2 regions of the Mesorhizobium sp. LNJC391B00 genome follow, and region 1 is predicted to be linked to the other one. Evidence: predicted binding sites of a transcription regulator. Region 1 holds the regulator's gene; the other holds the start of a gene.
What was found. Region 1 encodes PhoB, which activates phosphate uptake and scavenging genes when phosphate is short. Its sites were predicted from a motif close to TGTCATNNANCTGTCAT; they were not measured.
Positions count from the first base shown of each region.

Region 2: the regulator PhoB is predicted to act here: its motif matches at 1,169-1,185, upstream of X750_RS137975 (bifunctional 2',3'-cyclic-nucleotide 2'-phosphodiesterase/3'-nucleotidase).

Region 1 is NZ_AYWI01000011.1:122,958-126,371, forward strand. It holds gene phoU (phosphate signaling complex protein PhoU) at 19-723, shown strand; gene phoB (phosphate regulon transcriptional regulator PhoB) at 740-1,429, shown strand; gene X750_RS141080 (ROK family protein) at 1,460-2,695, opposite strand; gene xylF (D-xylose ABC transporter substrate-binding protein) at 2,960-3,414, shown strand, end outside.
Region 2 is NZ_AYWI01000016.1:47,071-50,484, reverse strand. It holds gene X750_RS137970 (NAD(P)/FAD-dependent oxidoreductase) at 1-1,145, shown strand, start outside; gene X750_RS137975 (bifunctional 2',3'-cyclic-nucleotide 2'-phosphodiesterase/3'-nucleotidase) at 1,287-3,266, shown strand; gene X750_RS137980 (cyclopropane-fatty-acyl-phospholipid synthase family protein) at 3,327-3,414, opposite strand, start outside.

The DNA of each region.
Region 1 (3,414 bases):
GGCACGAGGACCAAGATCATGGGTGAACATACCGTCGCCTCCTTCGATGAAGAGCTCGGGCAGATCAGCAAGCTGATCCGCGACATGGGCGATCTGGCAGGCTCGATGGTCAGCGGCTCGACCAGGGCGCTGCTCAATTCGGACAATGCGCTGGCACAGCGTGTCGTTTCCGACGACGCCATCATGGATGCGCGCCAGCGCGAACTGGACGACCGCGCCATCACGCTGATCGCCAAGCGCCAGCCGATGGCCAACGATCTGCGCGCCGTGGTCGGCTCGATCCGCATGGCCGGCGACCTCGAGCGCATCGGCGATCTCGCCAAGAACATCGCCAAACGCGTCGGCACCGTGGGCTTGAGCGTCACGCCGCGCGACCTCTCGCACTCCATCGATGCCATGGCGCAGCTGGTGCTGATCCAGGTGCAAGGCGTCGTCGAGGAATATGCCGCCACCGATGCGGCAGCTCTTGCAAAACTCAGGAATGACGACGAGCGCATCGACGTCAAATACACGTCCGTGTTTCGTGAGCTCTTGACCTACATGATGGAAGACCCTCGCAACATCACCGCCTGCACGCATCTCTTGTTCTGCGCCAAGAATCTTGAGCGCATCGGCGATCATGTCACCAACATCGCCGAAAATGCGTATTATGTGCTGACCGGCCAGCAATTGCCCGCCAATCGTCCGAAGCAGGACGAGACGGCGATGGCCACGCCGGCCTGATGAGGGTGAACTGCCTATGATCGCGCCACGCATCATGGTCGTGGAGGACGAGGAGCCGCTAGGCGTGCTCCTCCGCTACAACCTCGAATCCGAAGGCTATCACGTCGAGGTGGTGACACGCGGCGACGAGGCCGAGATCCGCCTGCAGGAAAACGTGCCCGATCTCCTGGTGCTCGACTGGATGGTGCCCGCTGTTTCCGGCATCGAGCTCTGCCGGCGGCTTAGAGTGCGGCCCGAAACCGAGCGGCTGCCGATCATCATGCTGACCGCGCGCGGTGAGGAAAGCGATCGCGTGCGCGGCCTGTCCACCGGTGCCGACGACTATCTGGTCAAGCCATTCTCGACGCCGGAGTTCATGGCGCGCGTGAAGGCGCTGCTGCGCCGGGCCAAGCCGGAAGTGCTGTCCAGCGTGCTCAAGGTCGGCGACATCGTGCTCGACCGCGAGTCGCACCGTGTCTACCGCAAGAAGAGCGAGATCAGGCTCGGACCGACCGAGTTCCGGCTGCTCGAATTCATGATGCGCCATCCCGGCCGCGTGTTCTCGCGCAGCCAGCTGCTCGACAATGTCTGGGGCGAGACGATCTACATCGACGAGCGAACCGTCGACGTCCATGTCGGGCGCTTACGCAAAGCGGTCAACAACGGCCGCATGCCGGATGTCATCCGTACCATTCGCGGCGCCGGCTACGCGATCAGGGAAGACTAGGATGCTGCGCGTCGCGCCGTTGCCGGCCATTCAGGCGACATGCTTGCCGGATTTGGCCTGAATGCCCGGCGCGAAAATCTCCTGATCGACGAAGCCGAGCGCGCGCATGGCACAGCCTTCGCGGATCAGCGGCAGCTCGTTGGGCTCGGTGTCGAAGGAGATCGACTTCGAGTGCTGGCCGCCGGCGGTCTGGGCGATCGCTTCGCGCAATGCCGGCTCGATCAGGTCGAAGGCGGCGGCGCTGACGCCAACCATGGCGACAGGCGCCGGGTCGATCAGCGCAAACAGGCTGCCGAGGCCGAAGCCGAGCGCCTCACCGGCCTTGCGATAGGCTTCGCGCTCCGGGCCATCGGTTTCGCGGGCGCGCGCGGCGAGTGCGCGCATATCAGCGTCGCCGATATCGACCGGCTCGGCATCTTCGCTCATCATTTTGGCGCTGCGCCAGATGGCGTAGTTTCCGGCATAGGCCTCGACGCAGCCGCGCCGCCCGCAGCGGCAGAGCGCGCCGCCCGGACGGTGGATCATGTGGCCGAACTCGCCGCCCGAGGAATGGGTGCCGGTGAACAGTTCGCCTTTCAGCACCAGCCCCATGCCGATGCCGTGCGACAAGAGGATCGCGATGAAATTGTCGCGGTAGCGCTCGGGCTGGCGCCATTGCAGGGCCACCGCCATCATATTGCAGTCGTTCTCCATGGTGGCAGGAATGCCGAATTCCGCTTCCAACATGTCGGCGAAGGCAATGTCGGTCAGTGGCGTGATTGGCGACCACAGCATGGCCCGCGCCTGCGAATCGGTGATGCCCTGGATGCCCATGGCAATGCGGGCGATGCTCTGGACATCGAGGTCCGGGTCCGCGAGACGCCGCCCGACGATTGCTACGCATTCGCCGATCAGCTCGTCGCGCGGCATGGTCAGCGTGTCGAGCCGGCGCTGTTCTTCCGCGACCACCTGGCCGGCATAGTCGATGACGGTGACGGAGAGGAAGTTCAGCGACAGCACCACGGTCATGACCGCCGCCGCTTCCGGGTTGAGGCCAAGGCCGACCTGCGGCCGGCCGCGTTTCAGCGAGCCGGTCTCGCCAGGCTTGCCTTCAATCAGGATGCCTTCTTGAATTAGATCAGACGAGATTGCCGATATCGTCGAATGGCTGAGGCCGGTGGTCGCCGCAATCTCGGTCCGCGACGGCTGGCCGGCCCGGCGCACGGCCGAAATCACCATCGCACGGTTGCGACGGCGCAGATCGTCGTGGCGGATCCCAACCGACATTTGTTTTCCTCCCGGCCTCCTCGCGCCTCATGATAGTGAAGGCGTTCGACGGCACCAGCCAAATATTGGCAGACGCCGGCAGCCCTGTCATTGTTTATTGCGGAGCTCGAAAAAATTCGGCAACGCCATCAGAATCCATCATAATCGATGTTGACAGTGCCTTATCATTGAACCAGTATTTTTTCGAGGCTCGAAAAAATGGAGCCTCTTTGTGCAGGCCTTCGGGCCGGTTTTGTCGCGCCGGGCGGCGCAGGGAGGGTTATAATGAACAGATTTGCAGCCGCCATGCTGGCGGGTGTCGCCATGTCGCTGGCGCTGATGTCGGTCGCGCAGGCGAAGGACAAGGTCATCGGCGTGTCGTGGTCGAACTTCCAGGAAGAGCGCTGGAAGACCGACGAGGCGGCGATGAAAACGGCGATCGAAGCCGCCGGCGACAAGTACATTTCGGCCGACGCGCAGTCCAATCCCGGCAAGCAGCTGACCGACGTCGAAAGCCTGATCTCGCAGGGCGCCAACTCGCTGATCATCTTGGCGCAGGACGCCTCGGCCATCGGCCCGGCGGTGCAGAAGGCGCTGGACGAAGGCATTCCGGTCGTCGGCTATGATCGCCTGATCGAGAACAAGGACGTCTTCTACCTGACCTTCGACAACAAGGAAGTCGGCCGCATGCAGGCCCGCGAAGTGTTCAAGGCGAAGCCCGAAGGCAACTATGTCTTCAT
Region 2 (3,414 bases), on a different contig from region 1:
TTTTCCAGCCGCTGCTTTACCAGGTGGCGACCACCTCGCTGGCGACCTCGGAAGTTGCCTGGCCGATCCGTCATCTGCTGCGCAAGCGCGAGGACGTGACGACCCTGCTCGGCAACGTCACCGGCGTCGACCGTCCAGGCAAACGCGTGCTGCTTGAGGACGGCAGTTCTGTTCCCTACGACACGCTGGTGCTCGCCACCGGCGCGCGTCATGCTTATTTCGGCCACGACGAATGGGAGCCTTTCGCGCCCGGGCTGAAGACGCTTGAAGACGCAACCACCATTCGGCGGCGCATCCTGCTCGCCTTCGAGCAGGCCGAGCGCGAGACCGATCCGGCCAAGCGCCAGGCACTGCTGACACTGGTCATCGTCGGCGGCGGCCCGACCGGCGTGGAGCTTGCCGGCACCATTGTCGAACTCGCGCATGAAACGCTGCGCGGCGAATTCCGCAACATCGACACGCGTGAGGCGCGTGTGGTGCTGGTCGAGGCCGGAGACAGGATCCTAGCCAATTTCGCGCCAAAGCTGTCCGACTATGCGCGCAAGGCGCTGGAGCGGCGGGGCGTCACGGTCGAGCTTGGCCGCGCCGTCACGCGCCTCGATGCCGAAGGCGTCGTCTTTGGCGATACGCATCTGCCGGCGCGAACCATCCTGTGGGCCGCCGGCGTGGCGGCTTCGCCCGCGGGAGAGTGGCTGGGCGCGCCGGTGGACCGGGCGGGCAGGGTAATGGTCGAGCCCGATCTGACCGTGCCGAACAGTCCTGAAATCTTCGTCATCGGCGACACCGCGCATGTCTTGCGGCCGGACGGCAAACCGGTGCCCGGCGTGGCGCCCTCGGCCAAGCAGGAGGGCAAGCATGTCGCCGCGACGATCAGGGCGCGGCTGGCCGGCGATGGCGCGCCGCGGCCTTTCCGCTACAAACATGCCGGCGACCTGGCGACGATCGGCAAGTGGGCAGCCGCGATCGATTTCGGCTCGATCAAGCTCACGGGATGGCTTGCCTGGTGGCTGTGGGGCGTGGCGCATATCTACTTCCTGATCGGTTTCCGCAACCGGCTCTCGGTGTCGCTTAGCTGGCTATGGATCTATTTCACCGGCCAGCGCAGCGCGCGGCTGATCACCCAGGGCGACGATGACAAGGGCTGAGGTTCTCAACCGCGGCCAAGGATATTCATCCAGCCGTCACCTTTTGCTGATCGACTGACTTCCCGATGGACATGGCCGGTTTTCGGCGCGAAGCTTCCGCCCGGGGCTGGGATCTTGTCACGTCGCTGGGAGGGAAAACCAATGCCGCATCTCAATTACCCCGTCTCCCGCCGTAGTTTTCTTGCCGGTACGGCCGCCAGCGGGGCGCTGATCATGCTCCATCCGTTTTCCGCCCGCGCGCAGGCCAATCAGGCGCATCTGAGGATCATGGAGACCACCGACATCCATGTGAATGTGCTGCCTTACGACTACTACGCCGACAAAGCCAACGACACGATGGGCCTGTCACGGACGGCCTCACTGATCGCGGCGGTGCGCAAGGAAGCCACCAATGCGATGCTGATCGACAATGGCGATCTTTTGCAGGGCAATCCGATGGGCGATTACATCGCCTATGAGAAGGGCCTCAAGGAAGGCGATCTGCATCCGATCATGAAGGGCATGAACCTGCTGGGCTATGAATGCTCGACGCTCGGCAATCACGAGTTCAATTACGGCCTGTCGTTCCTCGACAAGGTGCTGGCCGGAGCCAATTTCCCCTTCGTCTGCGCCAATCTGATCCGCGGCACCGAGCTTGCCGCCAAACCGCGCGACGACAAGCTCTACCTCAAGCCCTATGTCATCCTCGACAAGAAGATCAAGGACGGGTCGGGCGCCGAGCAGCCGATCAAGATCGGCATCATCGGCTTTGTGCCGCCGCAGATCATGGTCTGGGACCTGAAGAACCTGGAAGGCAATGTCAGGACGCGCGACATCGTCGAGGCGGCCAGGGCATGGGTGCCGCAGATCAAGGAGGAGGGCGCCGACATCGTCATCGCGCTCTCGCATTCCGGCATCGATATCAAGCAGGGCGACGGCATGGAGAACGCCTCCTTCTTCGTCGCCGGCGTCGAAGGCATCGATGCGGTGTTCACCGGCCATCAGCATCTCGTCTTCCCCGGCAAGAAGGATTTTCAGGCGCTCGAAGGCGTCGACACCGAGAAAGGCACGCTGCAGGGCAAGCCCGCCGTGATGGGCGGTTTCTGGGGCTCGCATATGGGACTGATCGATCTGCTTCTGGAACGGGACGGATCGAAATGGCGCGTAGCCTCGGCCACATCGGAGGCAAGGCCGATCTACCAGCGCGTCGACAAGGCAAACAAGCCGACGGTGGCGGACGACCAGCGCGTCGTCGATGCGCTGAAGGCGGACCATGAGGCGACACTTGCCTATGTCCGCCGACCGGTCGGCAAGACCTCGGCGCCGCTCTATTCCTATTTCGCGCTGGTCGCCGACGATCCGTCGGTGCAGATCGTCAACCAGGCGCAGAGCTGGTACCTCAAGGACATATTGAAGAGCACGCAGTGGAAGGATGTGCCGCTGCTGTCGGCGGCAGCACCCTTCAAGGCCGGCGGGCGCAACGGCGCCGACTACTATACCGACGTGCCGGTGGGCGACATCGCCATCAAGAACGTCGCCGACCTCTATCTCTATCCGAACACGGTGCGCGCCGTCGAAATCACCGGCGCGCAAGTGAAGGAATGGCTGGAAATGTCGGCCGGCATTTTCAGGAAGATCGAGCCGGGCAAGGCCGACCAGGCGCTCATCGACACCGAATTCCCGTCCTACAATTTCGATGTGATCGATGGCGTCAGCTACGGAATAGACCTGTCGCAGCTGCCGAAATACGATGCCAAGGGTGGCGTCGCCAATGCCGGCTCGAACCGCATCGTCGGCCTCAGCTTCGACGGCAAGCCTATTGATCCGGCAGCGAAATTCGTCGTCGCCACCAACAATTACCGCGCCGGCGGTGGCGGCAATTTCCCCGACATCAATGCCTCGAAGATCATCTACGAGGCGCCGGACACCAACCGCGACGTGATCGTGCGCTACGTCGTCAGCGAAGGCACGATCAATCCCTCGGCCGACGACAATTGGTCGTTCACGCCGCTGCCCGGCACCAGCGTCGTGTTCGAGACCGGCCCCAAAGCGAAGGATTTTATATCGGGAGTGAAATCGCTCAAGATCGAGCCGGCCGGCGAGGGCGAATCCGGGTTTGCGAAGTATCGCATCCTGCTTTGAGGCATCGTGCAGCTAACAGGGAAAACGAGCGGGCATACGCCCGCTCAATCACGCTTCGGATCAGGCTTTGTAGACCACTTGGCGCACGTCGATGTAGCTGGCTCTAAAGCCGGCTTCGCAATAGTGGAGATACAATTCCCAAAGCTTC